Regions from separate parts of the Thioclava sp. DLFJ5-1 genome, predicted to be linked through region 1. Evidence: riboswitches for the same ligand, from Rfam matches in the RefSeq annotation. Region 1 holds a riboswitch; the other holds the start of a gene.
What was found. Region 1 has a riboswitch for cobalamin ahead of nrdH (glutaredoxin-like protein NrdH). Riboswitches for the same ligand answer to the same signal wherever they lie in the genome.
Positions count from the first base shown of each region.

Region 1 (10,701 bases):
CGGGCCTTCCAGACCACGGGATGCTCGGGCTCGGGCAGGGTGACGCGCGCCTTTAGATCGGTGACCTTGGTGCCATCGCCCGCGAGCCGGAGCAGGGGCCCCATCCGCCCGATCGGGAATTGCGCCGAGATATCGACGGCCGCCACGCCTTCGCCGCTCAGCAGAACCTGACCGCGATTGACGTATTGCCCCAGATCCGCGTCCAGCGAATTTACCCGCAGCTCGAAAGGTGCCGAGATCGTCGACAACCCGATCGAACGGTCGATCGTTGCCGCCTGCGTATCGAGCACCTCGCGTTCGGCCTCGTTCAGCTTCAGCTGGCTCTCAAGATCGGTCACCTTGGTCTGCGCGGTTAGCTGCTGGCGGCGCGCCGCGTCGAGCTGGGGCTGGGTGATCCGACCCAGATCGTGCAGCGTCTTCTGGCGGTCGAGCTCGTCCTGGGCGAGCGCGAGATCGGAGCGCGCCAGTTCGAGGCTCGTGCGCACCGTGTCATCCTTGACCTTGGAGGCCGCGACCTGCGCCTCGAGACTGGCGCGCTGCAGTTTCAGATCGCTGTCGTCGATGGTGAAAAGCGGCGTGTCCTTGGCCACGATATCGCCCGGCGCGAGCGGCTTGGCGATGTCGCGGATTTCCCCCTCTATCCGGGCGACGGCGCGCCACTCGCGCACCGGCGCGACCGTGCCATAGCCGGTGACGCGCGGGATCATCTCGATGGGCGCGAGCGTGATCACCCGCACCAGCGTCGCCGGGCGGTTCGCCTCGCTCGGGCTGGGCAGAGATTTCAGATCGCCCGCAAAAACGATCGCCGCCACACCCAGTGCGGTCGGAACCGCCACCATCGCGAGCCGTGCGAGGCCCGTTCCAATTCCAACCATGACGTCCCTCTTCGCGCATGTCTTTTGACTACTTATGCAAACCTTGGCGCGTCGGGCTAGCGCAAATGTGACGCACCCCCTGAAAGGCCCCGTGGCCGGGCCGGGGCGTCGCATGCGGCTGGTGGGTCGCGGGAGGCTTGGCGGGCGCGGCGCGGGCCCTACCTCAGGCAGGATCTCGTCTCGAGACACGCACAGACATCAGTCAGGGAGCCAGACCAGCCATGAAATATTCTCTCATCGTGGCCGCTGCGGTCTTCGGGGGCGCGCTCGCCTCCGCCGCGCAGGCCGATATCACCGTCTCGTCCAAGATCGACACCGAAGGCGGTCTCTTGGGCAATATCATCGCACTGTCGCTGGAAAATGCCGGGATGCCGGTGGAGCGGCGGTTGCAACTGGGTGGCACGCAGGTCGTGCGCAAGGCGATCCTCGCGGGCCAGATCGACATCTACCCCGAATACACCGGCAACGCGGCCTATTTCTTCAACGAGGCCGATAGCGACATCTGGAAGGATACCACAAAGGCCCATGACCGCGCCGCCGAACTCGACAAGCAGAACGATATCACCTGGCTCGACTCCGCGCCTGCCAACAACACCTGGGCGATTGCCGTGACCGGCGATCTGGCCAAGGAGAACAACCTCACCACCATGTCCGATTTCGGCAAATGGGTGTCGAAGGGCGGCGATGTGAAGCTCGCGGCCTCGACCGAGTTCGTCTCGTCCCCCGCCGTGCTGCCCGCGATGCAGAAGGCCTACGGGTTCAAGCTGAGCCCCGATCAGACCGTGGTTCTTTCGGGCGGTGACACCGCGGCGACCATTCAGGCAGCGGCGCGCGGCACCTCGGGCGTGAACGCGGCGATGGCCTATGGCACCGATGGCGGAGTCGGCGCGGCGGGGCTCGTCGTGATGGAAGACGACAAGGGCGTGCAGCCGGTCTACGAGCCCACCCCGATCGTGCGCGACGCGGTGCTGAAGGAATACCCGAAGATCCCCGAGGTGCTGAACCCGATCTTCGACAAGCTCGACATGCAGACGCTGCAAAAGCTCAACGGTCGTATTCAGGTCGGAGGTGAGCCCGCCGAGGCGGTCGCGAAGGACTACCTGACGCAGATCGGAGTGCTGAACTGACTGCGGCGGCGCGCAAACGGGCGGTGACGCGCTCCGCGATGGCGGGGCTGTCGCCGCCGGGCGTGCTGTTCGCGGTGCTTGGTCTGGCCGCGATCTTCGCGCCCTTCATGACCTTGGCGGCGAACCGGATCGTCGCCGGTGAGGGCAGGGCGCTCTGGACCCTCGCCGCGCCGCAGGTCACGGGGCCGGGGATCGCGCTGATGCTGTTGGGGCTCGCCTTGGGGCTGCCCGCCGCGCGGCCCTTTCTGCGCATCGCGGGGGCTGCGCTTGGCCTTGCGGGGCTGGTCTGGCTGCTGGTTCTCGGCGCGTCTTCCCTGCTCGAGGAGGCAGGGGAGTATGCCCGCGTCTCTCCGGCGGCGGGCTTCTGGTTCCTGCTGGTGGTCTTCGCGCTGATGATGGCCGATGCGCTTTCCGCGCTGTCGCCGGGGCCTGCCGCGCGGGCGGGGCTGCTGGTGCTGGTGCTTGCGCTGATTGGCGCGCTGCTGTGGTCGGGCGCGCTGAGCGATCTGTCCATCGCGCAGGAATTCGCGAGCCGCAAGGACGCTTTCTACAGCGCCAGCCTGCGCCATCTGGGCCTTGCCTTCGGCTCGCTTCTGGCGGCGGCGGTGATCGGCCTGCCGCTGGGCGTGCTCTCCCACCGCAACGCCGGGCTGCGCCGCGCGCTCCTGCCGGTGCTGAGTTTCCTGCAGACCATTCCGTCGCTCGCGATGTTCGGGATCATGATCCCGGTGCTGAGCTGGCTGAGCGGGATTATCCCCGGCGCCCGCGCGATCGGCATCGCCGGGATCGGCTTCGCGCCGGCCTTCCTTGCGCTCACCCTCTATTCGCTGCTGCCGGTGGTCGCCAATGTGCTGGCCGGGCTGCGCACCGCGCCCGCCGCCACACTCGAGGCCGCGCGCGGGATGGGCATGACATGGCGCCAGCGTCTGACCCGGGTGGAACTGCCGCTGGGCCTGCCGGTCGTGCTGGCCGGGCTGCGCATCGTGCTGGTTCAGAACATCGGACTGGCGGTGATCGCCGGGCTGATCGGCGGCGGCGGCTATGGCACATTCGTGTTCCAAGGTCTGAACCAGACGGCGGGCGACCTGATCTTGCTGGGCGCATTGCCCACCGTCGCACTGGCGCTGGTGTCGGCCATCGCGATGGACATCCTCGTCGAACTGACGACCCCCCGAACGGAGCGAGAAGAATGATCGAAATCGACGAGATCACGAAGCTCTATGAGGGCACCGCAGCGGTCGACCACGTGTCGATGACGGTCGAGACCGGGACGATCACGGTGATCGTGGGCACCTCCGGCTCGGGCAAGACGACGCTTCTGCGGATGATCAACCGGCTGATCGAACCGAGCTCGGGCGAGGTGCGGATCAATGGCGAGGCCACCGCCGCGCTGGCCAAGCACGAACTGCGCCGCCGTATCGGCTATGTCATTCAGGGCGACGGCCTGTTCCCGCATTACACGATCGCGGGGAATATCGGCGTGGTGCCGCGGCTTTTGGGGTGGTCCAAGGACAAGACGCGCGCACGTGTCGACGAGTTGCTGGACCTGTTCTCGATGGAGCCTGCGCAGTTTCGCGACCGCTACCCGGCGGAGCTGTCGGGCGGCCAGCAACAGCGCGTGGGCGTGGCGCGCGCTCTCGCCTCGCGGCCCGATCTGCTGCTGATGGACGAGCCCTTCGGCGCGCTCGACCCGATCATCCGGGCCCGGGCACAAGCCGATCTGCGCCATATCCAGCGTCAGTTGGGCTCGACCATCGTGCTCGTGACGCATGACATGGAAGAGGCGATCCATCTGGGCGACCGGGTGGCGGTGATGGATGGCGGCAAGCTGCTGCAACATGGCACGCCCGCCGAGATCATCGCCGCGCCCGCGACCGATTTCGTGGCGCAGATGGTGGGCGGCGTCGACCGTCCGCTGCGGCTGTTGTCGCTGATCCCGGTGTCGGAGGTGCTGGAAGACGGCACCGCCGAGGGCGAGCCGATTGCGCCCGACACGAGCCTGCGCGATGCGCTGTCGCTGTGTCTGTGGCGCGGCTGCGAGGCGCTGCCGGTGGCCGATGGGGACACACCGCTTGGCCGGGTGCCGCTGGCAACGATCCGCGCCCGCGCGGCGGAGCTGGCATGAGCCGTAGCGGCGCGATCCGGGCCGCCTGCGTGGCGCTCTTGCTGGCGCTGGTTCTGCGCCCGTATTGGTTCGCGCCAGTCTTCGCGCCTTTCGCCCCGGCGGGCGGCCCGGTGATCTACGAGCGCGCCTCGATCCTTTCGCTCTCGCTGAGCCATCTGGGGCTCGTGGCGCTGGCCTCCGGCCTGGCGACGCTCGTCGCGGTGGGCCTTGCCATCCTCGTGACCCGGCCTTCGGGCGCTGCCTTCCTGCCGCTGTCGCGCACGATCACCAATATCGGCCAGACCTTCCCGCCTGTCGCGGTGCTGGCGCTGGCGGTGCCTGCGCTCGGTTTCGGGGCGGGGCCAACGCTGGTGGCGCTGTTCCTCTACGGGTTGCTGCCGATCTTCGAGACGGCCATCGCGGGGCTCTCGACCCTGCCGCCCGCCACGATGGAGGCCGCCCGCGGCATCGGTCTGACCCGATGGCAACGTCTGATCCGGGTGGAACTGCCGCTGGCCCTGCCGGTGATCCTGACGGGCATACGGCTATCGGTGGTGATCGCCATCGGCACCGCCACTGTCGGCTCCACGGTGGCCGCGCGCACTTTGGGCGAGGTGATCATCGCGGGGCTTCTGACGAGCAACACCGCTTTCGTCCTTCAAGGCGGCGTGATCGTGGGGCTGTTCGCAGTGCTCGTCTACGACGCGCTGAGCCTGTTGGAGACCGCGCTGACGCGGCGCTTGGGCAGGCAGTCCGCCGGGGCCGATACCTGAAACCGGACAGGCTCGAGGAGCGACCCGCGCCTCGTCCGAGGCGCGGCCCGCTGGCAGGGCTTCAGAACGCCCAGTCTTCGTCCTCGGTCGCGACCGCCTTGCCGATCACATAGCTCGACCCCGAGCCCGAGAAGAAGTCGTGGTTCTCGTCCGATCCGGGCGAGAGCGCGGCGAGGATCGCCGGGTTCACGCGCGTCGCCTCGTCGGGGAACAGCGCCTCGTAGCCGAGGTTCTGCAGCGCCTTGTTGGCGTTGTAATGCAGGAAATGCTTCACATCCTCGGTCAGGCCCAGACCGTCATAGAGTTGCTCGGTGTAGCGGCCCTCGATGTCATAGAGGTCGAACATCAGCGAGAAGGCGAAATCCTTGATCTCGGTGCGCTCGGCCTCGGTCACATGCTCCAGCGCGCGCTGGAACTTGTAGCCGATGTAATAGCCGTGGATTGCCTCGTCGCGGATGATCAGGCGGATCAGGTCGGCGGTGTTGGTCAGGCGCGCGCGGCTCGACCAGTGCATCGGCAGGTAGAAGCCCGAATAGAACAGGAAGCTTTCCAGAAAGACGCTCGCCACCTTGCGCTTCAGCGGGCTGGCCGTCGCGTCGTATTCGTCGAGGATCAGCCGCGACTTCGCCTGCAGATGCGGGTTCTCCTGCGACCAGCGGAAAGCCTCGTCGACCTCGGCCGTGTTGCACAGCGTCGAGAAGACAGAGGAATAGCTGCGCGCGTGCACCGCCTCCATGAAGGCGATGTTCGACAGCACGGCTTCCTCATGGGGCGTCGCGGCATCGGCCATCAGCGCGGGCGCGCCGACCGTGTTCTGGATCGTGTCCAGAAGCGTCAGCCCGGTGAAGACCCGGATCGTGAGGGTCTGTTCGTCCTCGGTCAGTTGCGACCAGCTTTGAATGTCGTTTGACAGCGGCACCTTCTCGGGCAGCCAGAAATTCGAGGTTAGACGGTTCCAGACTTCGAGGTCCTTGTCGTCCTGAAGGCGGTTCCAGTTGACGGCACGGGGGACGGGGCGCGGAACGGGGCGGGGCGTGTGCAGATCTTTCATGGCGGGCCTCACAGGGAACAGGAAACGCAGCCCTGCACCTCGGTCCCCTCAAGGGCCGCTTGGCGCAGGCGGATGTAGTAGATGGTCTTGATGCCGCGCCGCCATGCATAGATCTGGGCGCGGTTGATGTCGCGGGTCGTGGCCTCGGCGGGGAAGAACAGCGTCAGCGACAGGCCCTGATCGACATGCTCGGTCGCCGCCGCATAGGTGTCGATGATCGCCTCGGGGCCGATCTGATAGGCGTCGCGGTAGAACTCCAGATTGTCGTTCGTCATGTAGGGCGCGGGGTAATAGACCCGGCCGATCTTGCCTTCCTTGCGGATCTCGATCTTCGCGGTGATCGGGTGGATCGAGGCGGTGGCGTTGTTGATATAGCTGATCGACCCGGTGGGTGGCACGGCTTGCAGATTGCGGTTCCACAGGCCGGTTTCCATCACCCGGTCGCGCAGGGCGGCCCAGTCGGCGCGCGAGGGCAGGGTGATCCCGAAGCGGTCGAACAGGGCCGTGACGGCCTCACTCTCAGGCAGCCAGTCGCGGGTCACGTATTTTTCGAAGAAGCTGCCATCGGCATAGGCAGAGGCCTCGAACCCCTTGAAACTGCGCCCGTGCTCGGCGGCCAGCCGGTTCGATTCCGCGAGCGCGTGATAGGCCACGGCGGCGAAATAGACGGAGGTGAACTCGATCCCCTCGGGGCTGCCATACTGGATGCGCTCGCGGGCGAGGAAGCCGTGCAGGTTCATCTGGCCCAACCCGATCGCGTGGCTTTCCTCATTGCCCTTGCGGATCGAGGGGACGGCGTTGATCGCGCTCATCTCCGACACCGCCGAGAGCGCCCGGATCGCGGCCCCGACGCTCGCGCCCAGATCGCCGCCATCCATCACCTTGGCGATGTTGAGCGAGCCCAGATTGCACGAGATATCCGTGCCCATCCGCGCATAGCCCAGATCCTCGTCGAATTCCGAGGGTTCGGCCACCTGCAGGATTTCGGAACACAGGTTCGACATGGTGATGCGCCCCGCGATCGGGTTGGCGCGGTTCACCGTGTCCTCGAACATGATGTAGGGATAGCCGCTTTCGAACTGGATTTCGGCCAGCGTCTGGAAGAAGGCGCGGGCGTTGATCTTGCGTTTGCGGATGCGCGCGTCGTCGACCATCTCGTGATATTTCTCGGTGACCGAAATCTCCGAGAAGGCGCAGCCATAGACCCGCTCCACGTCATGCGGCGAGAAGAGATACATCTCCTCGTTTTTCTTCGCGAGCTCGAAGGTGATGTCGGGGATGACCACGCCGAGGCTCAGCGTCTTGATGCGGATTTTCTCGTCGGCATTCTCGCGCTTTGTGTCGAGGAAGCGCAGGATGTCGGGGTGATGGGCGTGCAGATAGACTGCGCCCGCGCCCTGACGCGCGCCCAGCTGGTTGGCATAGCTGAAGCTGTCTTCGAGCAGCTTCATCACCGGGATCACGCCCGAGGACTGGTTCTCGATCCCTTTGATCGGCGCGCCGTATTCGCGGATATTGGTCAGCATCAGCGCCACGCCGCCGCCGCGTTTGGACAGTTGCAGCGCCGAGTTGATGCCGCGCCCGATGCTTTCCATGTTGTCTTCCAGCCGCAGCAGGAAACACGACACGAATTCGCCCCGCGCCTTTTTGCCCGCATTGAGGAAGGTGGGCGTCGCGGGCTGGAAACGGCCCGCCAGCATCTCTTCCATCAGCCGCATCGCCAGCGCCTCGTCGCCGCGCGCGAGCGTCAGCGCCACCATCACGACGCGGTCCTCGTAGCGTTCGAGATAGCGCTGCCCGTCGCGGGTCTTCAGCGTGTAGGAGGTGTAATATTTGAACGCGCCGAGGAAGGTCGGAAAGCGGAACTTGGCGGCAAACGCCGCGTCCCAGATCGCACGCTGGAAATTGCGCGAGTACTGATCGAGCACGGCGGCGTCGTAATAGCCTTCCTCCACCAGATAGCCGAGCTTTTCATCCAGCGAATGGAAGAACACCGTGTTCTGGTTCACATGGCGCAGGAAATATTGCCGCGCCGCCATCCTGTCGGCGTCGAAGCGGATATTGCCCTCCGCGTCATAGAGGTTGAGCATTGCGTTGAGCGCGTGGTGATCAAGCCCCGCGAATTCCGAGGCCGCGGCCCCGCTCGGTTTCACGTCGCTATCGAGCATTCCTGCCTCCAGAAGGTTTCGAGACCTGCGCGCACGCGGTCGATGTCACTGTCCGTGCCTGCCAGCTCGAACCGGTAAAGCACGGGGATATTGCATTTGCGCGCCAGCAGATCGCCCGCGCAGGCGAAGAGTGCGCCGAAATTGCGATTGCCGCTGGCGATGACGCCGCACAGGCCCGCGCGTCGGGCGGGATCGTTGAGAAAAGCGATGACCGGTTTCGCGACCGCACCTCGCCCCTTGCCGTCGGCATAGCTCGGGCAGATCAGGACATAGGGGCCGGGCGGGGTCGGCATCGGAGCCTCAGCCGAAACGGGCAGGCGCAGCGCGGGCAGGCCCAGCCGCTCCACGAAGCGCTGCGTGTTTCCCGACGCCGAGGAGTAATAGATCAGCCTTGCCTGTCCCATCGCGGCTAGGTCTCAGGCCAGCCGGTTGATCATGTCGGGGCGAAAGCCCGCCCAGTGATCCTCGTTCGCGATCACGACCGGGGCCTGACGGTAGCCGAGGTCCTGCACCATCTCCATCGCGGCGGCATCCTCGGTCAGGTCGATCACGTTGTAATCGATCCCCTTGGCATCGAGCGCACGGGTCGTGGCGGTGCATTGCACGCAGGCCGGTTTCGAATAGACGGTGATGGTCATTTTCCTGTCCCTTTGTTTGCTGTCGGCAGCGCGGGACAAGGCTCGTGGGCAGGGCGCAAAGCACACTGCCACGCGCCCGGGCCCTCCGCCGCGGTCGTCGTCTATCTGCTCTGGCAGGTCTCCTGGCTCGCGGCTCGAGCGCCTCTCGGTCCGTCTTCCCGGTGCATCGCACCAGTGACATTCGGACCTAAGGCTCGCCGCTTACAGTTGCGGGGGCAGCGCCGGAATCTCACCGGCTTCCCTCTTCGCCTGCGGAGTGACTCGCAGGAACCAAAGCAACATCATATTGGGTTAATGAGATGACGGCTGTCAATATATAGATTGCCCTGCCGCGCGAAATGCGCGCGCGACAGGGCGGTGTCAAGCCTCAGGCGCCGTCGCCAAGCGCCCGGATATGCGCCGGAAGGCGGGCGTTCTGGCCATACATGAAGTGGTTCTCCATGCGCTCCGAGAAGCGGCTGGCCTCGGTCTCGCGGCCCACGGCCTCGGCCATTTCGCGGATATGCATCGGGCTCGCCCCGCAGCACACGCCGAGGTAATTTACCCCGATCGCCTGCGCCTCGCGGGCGAAGGCGCCGATCTCGTAGCGGTTACACGCCAGCGGATCGAGCGCGGTCGGGAAGGTCCGGCCATGCGGCGAGGGGCAGGTGCAGCCGTTGTGGTCCGAGAGGTTGAAGAAGGTCGGCTCCTCCTTCGTGGTCCGGTAGGGCACGGGCAGGGCGCCGACATGGCAGCTCACCGCCGCGCGCACCTTGCGCAGCCACGGCATCATCGTCTGCGGCCCGCGGAAGCAGTTAAGCCCGACGACATCGGCGCCCGCCTGTTCGAGCTGCTGGCAGGTCTCGACGATGCCGACCCCGTCCATCATCTCATCGGCCGCCATCGGCGCCAGCGTCAGCACCACCGGCAGCCCCGACGCTTTCGCGGCCTCCAGCGCACATAGCGCCTCGCCCGCGTAGTAGAAGGTCTCGCCGATAATGATATCTGCGCCTTCCTCGACCGCCCATCCGATCATCTCGTCGAACATCGCGCGCACCTCGGCCTGCCGTGCCGGATCGGTCGGGTCCCAGATATTCGTGTTCGAGATATTGCCCGCCATCAGGTTGCCGGTCTTCGCATTGGCGACCTCGCGCGCGATCTTCAGCGCCGCGCGGTTGAGCGGCTCCAGCAGGTCTTCCTTGCCGATCACGCGCATCTTCTCGCGGTGGCCGTTATAGGTGAAGGCCTCGACGATATCGCTGCCGGCGCGCTGGAAATCGACATGCAGATTGCGCAGCGCCTGCGGGTATTCGAGCGCGACTTCGGGTACGAATTCCCCGGCGGTCAGATAGCCGCGCCGTTCCAGTTCGAACAGAAAGCCCTCGGCGCAGATCACCGGGCGCGCGTCGAGCAGACGGGTCAGTTTGTTGTCATTCATGGAGAGATCCTCTCAGTTCATCCATGACCATCGTTTGGAAAAGCCGAGCCTCACAGGAAACGGAGTGCCGTTTCCTGCTGCAATGGTCCTCGGCCGGGCCGCTGAATGCGACCGCAAGACGAGAAATGGGTCAGAGGCCCCGTCGGGCGCGAGCACCGCCCCGCCGCACCGGTGGAGGCATCTCGATCTGCAAGGCGAAAGGCTGCGGGGTCAGCGACTCCAGCAGGAGCTCGCAGAACACCTCCACCGCGGGCGAGATCAGGGAGTGCGGATAGGCCTGCATATGAGCGACGATCGCCGCCTTCGCATAGGGCATGTCGCCCGGCAGCGTACCGAGCCATTCCATGTAGCCGAGCGTCCCCAGCTCACGCGCACGCAGCGGCGAGATCGGTCCTATATCGAGTTGTAGCAGTGAAAGCGTTCGTTCCAAAAGCATCGCGCCCTCCGCGCAAAAGGGCGGGATTGGTCGCGGCACGGCGATATGCGAGGTCCGATCTGGTCCATCTCTCGTCTCTCCGTCCCAGGGCACCCCGCCCGGGTTTAAGGTG
Region 1 is NZ_MPZU01000001.1:110,494-121,194, reverse strand. It holds gene BMI86_RS00625 (HlyD family efflux transporter periplasmic adaptor subunit) at 1-875, opposite strand, end outside; gene BMI86_RS00620 (ABC transporter substrate-binding protein) at 1,097-2,002, shown strand; gene BMI86_RS00615 (ABC transporter permease) at 2,026-3,195, shown strand; gene BMI86_RS00610 (ABC transporter ATP-binding protein) at 3,192-4,127, shown strand; gene BMI86_RS00605 (ABC transporter permease) at 4,124-4,879, shown strand; gene nrdF (class 1b ribonucleoside-diphosphate reductase subunit beta) at 4,941-5,930, opposite strand; gene nrdE (class 1b ribonucleoside-diphosphate reductase subunit alpha) at 5,939-8,110, opposite strand; gene nrdI (class Ib ribonucleoside-diphosphate reductase assembly flavoprotein NrdI) at 8,080-8,502, opposite strand; gene nrdH (glutaredoxin-like protein NrdH) at 8,515-8,736, opposite strand; cobalamin riboswitch at 8,831-9,026, opposite strand; gene BMI86_RS00580 (homocysteine S-methyltransferase family protein) at 9,104-10,153, opposite strand; gene BMI86_RS00575 (hypothetical protein) at 10,284-10,589, opposite strand.

Region 2 (10,701 bases), on a different contig from region 1:
CGAGACGCGCGGCTTTTCCTGACGCACCCGTTTGGGTCGCACCGCGTAGCCAGAGACGCCGACGATGCGCGCGTCCTCACCCAGAAGGTAAAGTGTCTCGACCGTCTCCTCGGTCAGGCAGACGATGCGCTCGGCCGGAAATGCCATCAGACCCCCAATGTGGAAAGCGGTTGAAAAACGGGGCCTTCCGGCGTGTTCTTGAAGTGCGCGCGGATGTGGAAGACCTCGGCCAGAAGCGTCGCGGTCAGCACCTCGCCGGGCGCACCGTCCGCGACCAGCCGCCCGCGATCCATCACCCAAAGTCGGGTGCAATGGCGCGCCGCCAGCCCGAGATCATGCAGCGAAGTGACCACTGCGCCGCCCGCCTGCGCATGGGAGGTGAAGACCTGCATCGTCGCGATCTGCGCCGCCGGATCGAGGCCTGCGATAGGCTCGTCGGCGAGGATCAGCGGGCTTTCCTGCGCGAGCGCCCGCGCGATCAGCACCCGCGCCTGCTCGCCGCCCGAGAGCTGCGTGGCGGCACGGTCGCGGTAGTTGTCGAGCCCCATCCGGCGCAGCGCTTCCTCCACTGCAGCCGCCCCGCGCGTCGCCTGATCGCGGCCATGCGGCAGCCGCCCCAGCGCGACGAGATCGGCGACCGACAGCCCCCAGGCAATCTCGCGCGCCTGCGGCAGCCACGCCGCCGCCCGCGCCCGCGCCATCGGGTCGAGCGCGGAAAGCGAACTGTTCCCGCGATGCGCCAGCAGCCCCATGGCCCCGCGCAGCAGCGAGGTCTTGCCCGCACCATTGGGCCCGATCAGCCCGATCACCTCGCCCGGCCCGACCTGCGCCGAGACGCGATCGACCACCGGACATTCGCCGCGTAGAACGGTGAGGTTTTCCAACTCCAGCATCAGCCCTCGCGCCCCATTTTGCGTATCATCGACAGGAAGAACGGCGCCCCGACCAGCGCGGTCAGCACACCCAGCTTCAGGTCGCGCTCGGGCGCGATCACCCGCGTCGCGATATCGGCCAGCGTCAGCATCGCCGCCCCGCCAAGCGCGGAAGCCGGCAGCAGCCGCGAGGGCCGCGCGCCCACGGATTTGCGCAACAGATGCGGCACGACGAGACCGACGAAGCCGATCGCCCCCGCGACAGCCGTGGCCGCACCGACCATCAGCGCCGTGCCGTAGACGATCTGAAGCCTGAGCTTTTTCAAAGAGATGCCCATCGAAGCTGCAGCATCTTCCCCAAGGCTCAGCGCATCGAGCCCCGCGCCCGCGCGCAGCAGGATCAGCGCGCCGACGATCAGGAACGGCAGCGCCAGCGCCACATGGGTCATCGAGCGATCGGCGAGCGAGCCCATCATCCAGAACACGATCTCGGCCGCGGCATAGGGCGACGGCGCGAGGTTCAGCACCAGCGCGGTCGCCGCCGCCGCCAGCGCCGAGACCGCGATCCCCGCAAGGATCAGCACGAGCGCCCGACCCTCGCGCCCCGCAAGGATCAGGATCAGTGCGACGGCCACACCCGCGCCCGCCAGCGCCGCCAGCGGCAGAGCCAGAGCGAAGAGCGCGTAGAGCCCGGTCTGGATCGCAATCACAGCGCCGAGCGCCGCCCCCGCAGAGGTGCCGATCAGCCCCGGTTCGGCCAGCGGGTTACGCAGGAAGCCTTGCATCGCGGCGCCCGACAGCCCCAGTGCGGCGCCGACACCGATCCCGAGGATCGCGCGCGGCAAGCGCAACTCGCGCATCACAAGGCCCGCCGCGCCATCGCCCGAGATCAGCGCAGAGAGGCCGTGAAGCGGAGAAATCCCCGACGGCCCGATCAGCAGCGAGGCTGCGAAAAGCACCGCACAGAGGACGGAGAGAAGCATGAGGATCGTGCGATAACTCATTGCGTCAACTTCTCTTTCTCGATTTCACGCCCGAGCTTTGTCAGCGTCTCCACCGCATTCAGCATCGCGGGCGCGCCACAGGTCCAGCTTGCATCGCGCAGCCCCCGCACGACCGGCAGATCGCGCAGCACCGGGTGAGCCAGCACCTCTTGCGCGCGGCTCGTGCCGGTGCCGCCTTGCGAGCCGCCGACGACCACCAGATCGGGGCGATCCATCACCAGATCTTCCAGCGGCAACCGCCCGCCCCAGTCGAGCCCCGGCCCGCTGACGACATTCTGAAACCCTGCCATTTCAAGGATTTGCCCTTCAAGGGTCCGCGGCCCGTAGCCATAGCCTGAGGGCCCGATGATCGCAGCTTTCAGCCCCGGCGCCGGCGTCTTGATCGCCGCCAGCCGCGCATCGAAATCCGCCAGCATCTTCGCCGCGCGATCGGGATGGCCGAGCAGCTTGCCCATCGTCTCGATCCGGCCCCGAATTTCGGGCAGCGAGGTGCCGGGCGGCAGTTGCTCGACCCGGATCCCGAGCGTGCGCAACATGCGGATCGTGTCCGGGTTCGACCATGTATCGGCCAGAACGAGATCGGGATGGAGAATAGAAATTTCTTCGGCACGCCCGTAGTTTACGGGCAGCTCTTCAGCCTGCTTCCAATGCACCGACATCGACGGATCGGTCGCGAAATGGCTGACCGAGACGACCTGTGACGGATCGGCCAGCGCCAGCGCCAGCTGATCCGTGCAGAGGTTCATGGACACGACACGCTGCGGCGCTTCGTCCACAGGTTCCTGCGCCCATGCGGAGGAGGTCGCCGCCAAGGCGGCGAAAAGGGCGGCGAAAACCGCCCCTTTCAGATCAGAACCGCGCACGCAGCCCCACATAGGCGGCGCGACCCGAGGTGCCGTAGCCCGGCCAGAGCTGGTAATCGGTGTCGGTCAGGTTCTCGATCCGCAGATAGGCCTCTTTGTCATTGCCCAGATCGTAGGTCATCTGCGCGTTCAGCAGGCCGTAATCGGGCTGGCTCTGACGATCGGTGACCACGCGCATATCGGCGGCGAGCGTGAGCTTGTCAGTCACCTGCGCGTCGATCCCGGCGGTCAGCGTGTGGCGCCCGAAGGCCGAGTTCCACGTCGAGCCGGCAGAGAGCCCGTCGGGGTTCTTCGAATCCAGATAGGTATAGCCGAGGCTGTAATTGACCGTGCTGGAGATCGGCCCTTTCAGACCCAGCTCCAGACCCTGCCGCTTGGCGGTGCCCGAGGTCTGGTAGTAGCTGTAGGTCGTGTTGCTGTAGTCGATCAGGTCGTCCACCTCGATATGGAACAGCGTCGCGGTCAGCTTATGCGCACCGAAATCGCGCTCGACGCCCAGATCGTAGCTCAGCGATTTCTCGGGCTTGAGATCGGGATTGCCCGCATAGCCGTCATAGAGCTCGTAGCCAGACGGCGCGCGGAACCCGTTGCCCACCGATGCGCGGAAGAGGGTCGCGGCATCGGCCTGCCAGGTAACGCCCAGACGGCCCGTGGTGTTGCCGCCGAAATCCGAGTGATCGTCATGGCGCGCCGAGGCGGTCACGTTCACCCCGTCCATCGGCGAGAAGGCATATTCACCGAAGACGCCCGTATCGGCGGTCAGAACATCGCCCGTGACATAGGTGCCGGTATAGGTTTCCAGCGTGCGATCCGCGCCGAAGGTCACGCGGCCCGGCCCGAGATCGGTCGAGGCTTTCCAGTCGAGTTTGCGGCGCTTGCCCTCGTAGCCATAGTCATAGACCGGATACCAGCGCGAGGTCGTGTAATAGGTCAGACCAAGTTCGTGATCGAGCGGACCGGTCGTGAATTTGGCGAAAAGACGCCCGCCCCGCTCCTTGTGGATGGTGTATTCGTTGCTGTCCGTGGGCGGCGAGCTGAAGCCGTTATCGAACTCGCCCCGGTCGTTCTGCGCAAAGCCGTTGAAGCCGATCAGCAGATTGTCGGAGATGCGCTTCTGCGCGCGCAGGCTGACGCGATCGGCGCGATAGCCGTCTTTCTCGGTATTGCCGTTCTTCTTGTCGGCCGCCGAGAAGCCTGCGGTGTAGACTTTCGACAGCTGGATCGCGAGCTCGTCGTCCCCCTTCTTCCAGCCGAAGTTATATGCGGCATTCGCGGTGTGGTAGGAGCCGAGCTCAAACTTGACGCTCTGGCTCACGCCATCCTCGGTCGGGCGCGGCGTGTCGAGGTTGATCACACCGGCAACCGCCTGCCCGCCATAGACCGCCGATTGCGAGCCGCGCATGATCTCGACCCGGTCATAATTGAACGTGTTGAACCGACCCAGATCGGGCAGCACCTGCGGCGCGGAGGGATCGGAGACGTCGATCCCGTCCACCATAACCTTCACGTAGTTCTGCGACACGCCGCGAATGGTGAAGCCGGTCTGCGCGCCCATCGGCCCGCGCGACAGGATGCCGACGCCCGGCGATTGCGCGATCAGATTGGCAAGGCGCGTCTGGCCCGAACGCTCCAGCTCGGTGCGCGACAGCACGGTGACTGCCTGCGCAGTCTTGTCCGACGATTGCGGCTCGAGCGCGCCGTGATAGATCACGATCTCATCGAGTTGGTAAGGTTGGCTGTCTTGCGCGAGCGCGGGGGCTGCCAGCGCGGTGGTGAGCATCAGGCCCACGGTCAAACGGGTGCGGATCATATCCAATTCCCTCGTATCGCGACTCTGTGGTCGCGTGAACTTCGTATCGTAAGTCTTTGGAAATTTGGAATTTCCGCCGACGGTGAGAATGTCACCACTGACGGAAGACCGCCTCCGCTGCGCGCCCCGCACAGGCAGAAAGGATGAGCGCCTCGGCAGGTCTCCTGGCTCGCGGGTCTTGGTTTCGGCTGGCCTTCCCGGGTCGCCCCAGTGGCTCAGTCAGCCGTCACTCGCCGCTCACAGTTGCGGGGGCAGCCCCGGAATGAATGCACGCATCGCACCGGGTTCCCTTTTCATCCGCCCAAGGCGGAACCGAAGTGCCCCTGCTGTGCCGCGCGCGCCGCAGTCTGTCAAGAAAATTTCAACTTTCGACGGCGGCTCTGCTGCGCCGGTTGAACCGGATCGAGGATAGCAGCGCCAGCCCGATCAGCCCCGCCCCGATCAGCCCGGTAATCACCTCGGGCACCTCCACCAGCGTCTGCGCGAACATGACGACCGAGAGGATCAGGATCGACCAGAAGGCGCCATTCTCGAGATAGCGGAATTCGCTCAGCGTGTTGCGCTCCACCAGCATCAGGGTCATCGAGCGCACATACATTGCGCCGATACCGAGACCGATGGCGATCAGGAACAGGTTCTGGGTCAGCGCGAAGGCCCCGATCACCCCGTCGAAGCTGAAGGACGCGTCGAGTACTTCGAGATAGAGGAACGCGCCCAGACCCGCCTTGGCCGTCTCGGCAGCGAGATTCGTCCGGTCGAGCACGTGGCTGAGCACTTCGACACCCAGGAAGGTCGCAAGCCCGCAGATCGATGCGAACATGAACTCGTCCTCACGCCCTTCGGGCAGGATCCAGGTGAAGGCCAGAATGACGAGCAGCACGAGGCCGATCTCGAGCCCGCGGATCGAGGCGAGCGCGCGCAACCGGCGCTCCAACGCTCGGATCCAGTCAACCTCTTTGCCCTCGTCGATGAAATAGGTAAGCGCGACCATCATCAGGAAGGCCCCGCCGAAGCCCGCAATCGACAGATGCGCGTCCTCGATGATCTCGGCATATTCCGCCGGGTGTTTCGCGGCCAGTTGCACCGCCTCCCATGGTCCGATCCCGGCGGCGATCACGACGATCAGCAGCGGGAACAGGATACGCATCCCGAAGACCGCGATCAGGATGCCCCAAGTCAGGAAGCGACGCTGCCATTTCGGCGTCATCTGGTGCAGCTTGTTGGCGTTGACGATGGCGTTGTCGAAGCTCAGCGAGATTTCCAGTACGGCAAGCACCGCCGTGATCATCAGGAAAGAGACCGCGCCGCCCAGCCCGCCGGTCTGGGCAAATCCCAGCGCGAACGACCCGACCAGCCCCGCAACGGTGACGGCGATGGCCCAGGAGAAATAACGGTACATGGTGGTCATGCTGGCTCCGGCTGCATGGAGCCTCACTTAGGCTCCGCCCCCTCTCTTCGCAAGGGAGCGCGCCGTCAGAGTTGATCGCTGTGGCCCGGCAAGCGCGCCTCGGATCAGCCCCCCTACAGCCCCGCCTCGTCGAGCCAGCCCATGATCCGGGCCTTGTTCACGCCGAGATCGGATCTGCCGTAGACGAGATGGCCGCGGATTTGCAGCGTGTTGCCCTCGACCCAAAGCGTGGTGACGTCGGGAAAGCCGAAGAAGGCGGAGCGGGTGACATAGGCCACATGCCCCTCATCGACGCTGCCCGCCACCTGTTTCGTGCGCGCGGTGGCCCGGATGATCTTGTCGAGTGCGGCCATCTGCACCAGCGGATCGGAGACCTCGCGGGCCGCCTGAAACCCGCCCGTCTCGGGGTGATCGCCGGGCGCTTTCGCCAAGCCCTCGACCTTGTAGCGCGCAGGGTCGATCGGGGCGAAGCGCACCCAGCCATCGGCTACGGCAACCGCAGCCAACCCGAGCGCGAGGATCGTCACGGCCCGATTCATGCCGCGCCCTCCCGCAGCCCCCAACCGGCCAGCGCGATCAGCTCGGTCGCGACATGGGCGCCCGCGATGGCCGTCACGCCGGTCGGATCGTAGGGCGGAGAGACCTCGACCACATCGCCACCGATCAGGTTGATCCCTTTCAGCCCGCGCAACAGCTCTGCCGCCTGCCAGCTGGCCAGACCGCCCCAGACCGGCGTGCCGGTGCCGGGCGCGAAGGCCGGGTCGAGCCCGTCGATGTCGAAGGTGATGTAACAGGGCTTGTCGCCCACGACCGCGCGGATGCGTTCCAGCGTGGCCTCGACGCCCTCGCGATGCACCGAAGGCGCATCCACGATCGTCACGCCCAGCGTATCGGGATTGTCGGTGCGGATACCGACCGAGACGGTATTCTCGGCTCTCACGACGCCCGACTTGATCGCCTTGTAGAGGAACGTGCCGTGGTCGATCCGGTCCATGTCGTCATCGGCCCATGTGTCGGAATGCGCGTCGAACTGGATTAATGCGATCTCGCCATGCCGGGCAGCGGCCGCGCGCAGGATAGGCAGGGTGATGAAGTGATCGCCGCCCAGCGTGATCGGCACGACGCCCGCCCCGAAGATCGCGCTCAGATGCGCCTCGATCCTGCCCGGCACTTCCGGCACATTGGCATAGTCGAAGGGCATGTCGCCGTAATCGACGATGGCGAGTTCAGAGAACGGGTCATAGCCCCAGCCATAGGGGGCGTCGAACGCCTGCAGCGTCGAGGCTTCGCGGATCGCACGCGGCCCGAAGCGCGTGCCGGGGCGGTTCGTCACCGCCTGATCGAAGGGGATGCCGGTCACGGCGATCTGCGCGCCCGCGAGGTCCTTCGTATAGCGCCGCCGCAGGAAGCTGGTGGCCCCGCCGAAGGTATTCTCGAAGCTCAGGCCACGTGCCTCTGCCCGCGTAAAAGCCTGATCCACTTGGGTTTTCGCATCTTCCAGAGCCATGATCGCCCCTCCTTTTCGCCCGCGAAATCTGCGCCAGCCCTCGCGAGAGGTCAAGCTGCCGTGCGAGGGGATGAGGGGCGCGTCCGACTTCCAGCGCTTGGGCATAGCTCCGCCCGGGGCGACGAGCCCCGAGTAGCGCCGCCCTCATGCAAAGACAAACGATCATCCCCTCGGGGAGGCGCGCCCTCACTCCGGCTGGCAGATCTCTCCGCGCAGGATCGCAAGCCCCGTGCGCCAGACCAGCCCCACGATCACCACGGCGAGGATCGCGAGGAACGCCACCGCCATGCGCAGATGCGGCTCGGAATGGGCGTATTCGGCATGCAGGAATGTCGCGATGGTCAGCGCCGCGATGGGGAAGCTCAGCGCCCAGAAGCTCATCGCGAAGGGCAGCCGCAGGATGCGCGGCAACTGCACCGCGACGAGCGCCGCAAAGACATAGGCCAGCGACAGAAGGATATGCGCGAAGGGATCGACGCCGTGTCCGACCGTTGCCCCGGGCACGATCTGCTCGCCGGTCAGACGCAGCCACGCGATGAAGGCCACCGCGGGCGGCGCGATCAGGATCACCAGCGTCGGCTGCAGCTTGCTCGGCAGGGGGTCGTGGAAGATCAGACGGTTGAACACCAGCGTCAGCAGCACGAGCCAGAAGAGCATTCCCGCCGAGAAGAACAGCCAGCTGATCTCGATAAAGCCGAGCTGCGCGCCCGCCACCGGCACGATCACATTGCCCACCGCCGGGATGAACCATGCCGGGTTCAGCTGCCCGTGCTTGAAACTGCGCGTCCCGATCCAGTTGGTCACGACCGCGAGCGTCATGATCCCCTGCAGAGTCGTACCCGCCAGCCACAGCAGGAGCGCAAGCGAGGTCGAGACCGTCAGCGCCCCGGTCGCCAGCAGCAACAGCGAGATCGCGACGGTCGGGAAGAAGGCGAGCCGGATCGGGTGATGCCATTCCGCGCTCACAGCTTGCGGGTGCCGCATGGCCTTGGCGAGATAGAAGGCAGAGATCAGCACGAACACGGTCGCGGTCACCGCGAACATCACCTGATAGGGCAACGGCCCGAGCCCGAGCGGCTTGGCTGCCGCACGCAGCGCCAGCGTAAAGCCCCCGAGCCCCATCGTCGTCGCATAGAAGGTGATCGGAAAATGCTCGAGCCGGCTATGCGCGGCGGGTGCCTCAGCTTGAATGCTCATCTTGCCCTCCCGGTGGCCATCGCCGCGCGGGGCCGAACGGCCCACAACGCGACGGATCAGATCACCCGCGCCGCGCCGGACCAACCCACGCGGCGGGATCACACCTCTCATTTACTCACGCATCCGTGTGTGAGGAGTCTGACAAATGGACGCATTCGCCGCGCCGGGCGCAGCGCGCATCTACGTCCCGCGCATATTGCCTCTGGCGGATCCCCGCTTGCGCCAGACCCGCTCTGTGACGAAAATTTTCAAGGAACGTGACATAGGTCAAACCTACGAGGTAAACTTACCTATATCACCGCTTCGTGAGCTGGAGGAGTTGCGATGCGTCTGACCACACGAACCAATCTCGCGATGCGCGTGCTGATGTTCTGCGCGGTCAATCCGCATCGCACCGTGCGCAAGCATGAGATCGCAGAAGCCTGTAACGCGTCCGAGAACCATCTCGCGCAGGTCATCAACACGCTCGCGCGCGAGAATTTCATCACCACCCTGCGCGGTCGCGCCGGTGGGATGCAGCTTGCCCGCCCGCCCGAAGAGATCGGCGTGGGCAAGGTGCTGCGCGCCTTCGAGGCCGCCCTGCCCTTCGCCGAATGTTTCGATACCGAGACCAACACCTGCCCGCTGCGCGATGCCTGTCTGTTCCGCGATGCGCTGAGTGATGCGCTCGAGGCCTTCTACGGGACGCTGGACCGCAAGACGCTCGCCGATCTGGTCGACAACAACACCGCGCTGGAGGCGATGCTCAGCCTGCCCGGCCTGCAGCCGATGTCGATCTGCGCAACCGCACGCGCCGCGGAATAACCGCCGCGACATGACGCTCCGGTAGGTCCATATTTCTGACGCATTGCCGTGCGCAGAAGCGCTTTCGTGGCGCCAACGTCACAGTTTCATGACACACGCTCACGGCAAAGAGATCAAAATTCAGTTTCGCTTGACCACCCCTTTTCCCGGCGAGAGCCTGTGTCTACTTGTCGCACCAACGGGAAGACCCCGCTAAACGCGACTCATCACAAGGCTTAGGTCATGCAACAGCAATCGGGCACTCAATCAGGCCAGCAACAGCAAGGCGGCACGAACCGTCCTGGCCAGCAACAAGGCCAAACGGGCAATACGACCCAACAGAACGGCACCGTATTCGACGACTGGGCGTCCATCTGACGCCCTTTCTCGCGTCGCTATGATAGCGGCGCAGGCAGGCCCCGCAACCGGCATCTTCATTCACCGCCGGTTTTCGCGCCGCCTCCCCTTCGATCTCTCCTTCGCGCTGCTCTTGCGTGGCGCGAAGTCCGCTCTCAAAATGTCCCGACGCCAGCCCGCGCGATACTGATACCGCGCGCCCCGAAGGACCGTCCGGAACGATGAGCACCTCTCTCACATCCATAAAGGGGATCGGCCCCGCCACCGCCGAGGGCTTTATCCGCGCCGGGATCACCTCGGCCGAGGAACTGCGCGAGATCGGCGCGGACGCCGCGTATGCCGCGTGGATCGAGGCCGGAAACCCCGCCCATTTCATCGGCTATTACGCGCTGCATATGGCGCTGCAGGGGCGTCCGTGGAACGATTGCCGCGGTGCCGAGAAGGCCGAATTCCGCAAGAAATTCGATGCACTTAAGGCGCGGATCGCGGCGAGCGACAGCAGCACCCAATCCGCAAAAGAGAAGGGCCGCGCCCGGCTGGACGCGGCCCTCTCGGAAATTGGTCTGATCGCGAAACGCTAGATCAGCCGACGATCTCGAGACCCGAGAAGAAGAACGAGATTTCTTCCGCAGCGGTTTCCGGAGCGTCGGAGCCGTGCACCGAGTTCTCACCCACGGAGAGCGCGTATTCCTTGCGGATGGTGCCCTCGTCGGCTTCCGCCGGGTTGGTCGCGCCCATCACTTCGCGGTTCTTGGCGATCGCGCCTTCACCCTCGAGCACCTGAACGACGACCGGCTCGGACGCCATGAACTCGCACAGTTCGCCGTAGAAGGGGCGCTCTTTGTGGACTTCGTAGAACTTGCCGGCCTGATCCATGGTCAGCTGGATGCGCTTTTGCGC
Region 2 is NZ_MPZU01000002.1:90,175-100,875, reverse strand. It holds gene BMI86_RS07815 (cobalamin-binding protein) at 1-147, opposite strand, end outside; gene BMI86_RS07810 (ABC transporter ATP-binding protein) at 147-893, opposite strand; gene BMI86_RS07805 (iron ABC transporter permease) at 893-1,876, opposite strand; gene BMI86_RS07800 (ABC transporter substrate-binding protein) at 1,873-2,739, opposite strand; gene BMI86_RS07795 (TonB-dependent receptor) at 2,726-4,549, opposite strand; cobalamin riboswitch at 4,686-4,881, opposite strand; gene BMI86_RS07790 (DUF475 domain-containing protein) at 4,911-5,957, opposite strand; gene BMI86_RS07785 (DUF1499 domain-containing protein) at 6,071-6,496, opposite strand; gene speB (agmatinase) at 6,493-7,464, opposite strand; gene BMI86_RS07775 (SLAC1 anion channel family protein) at 7,651-8,661, opposite strand; gene BMI86_RS07765 (Rrf2 family transcriptional regulator) at 8,986-9,465, shown strand; gene BMI86_RS07760 (TfoX/Sxy family DNA transformation protein) at 10,023-10,382, shown strand; gene ndk (nucleoside-diphosphate kinase) at 10,384-10,701, opposite strand, start outside.
Region 2: it holds a riboswitch for cobalamin, as region 1 does, so the genes downstream of both, BMI86_RS07795 (TonB-dependent receptor) here and nrdH (glutaredoxin-like protein NrdH) in region 1, are expected to answer to the same signal.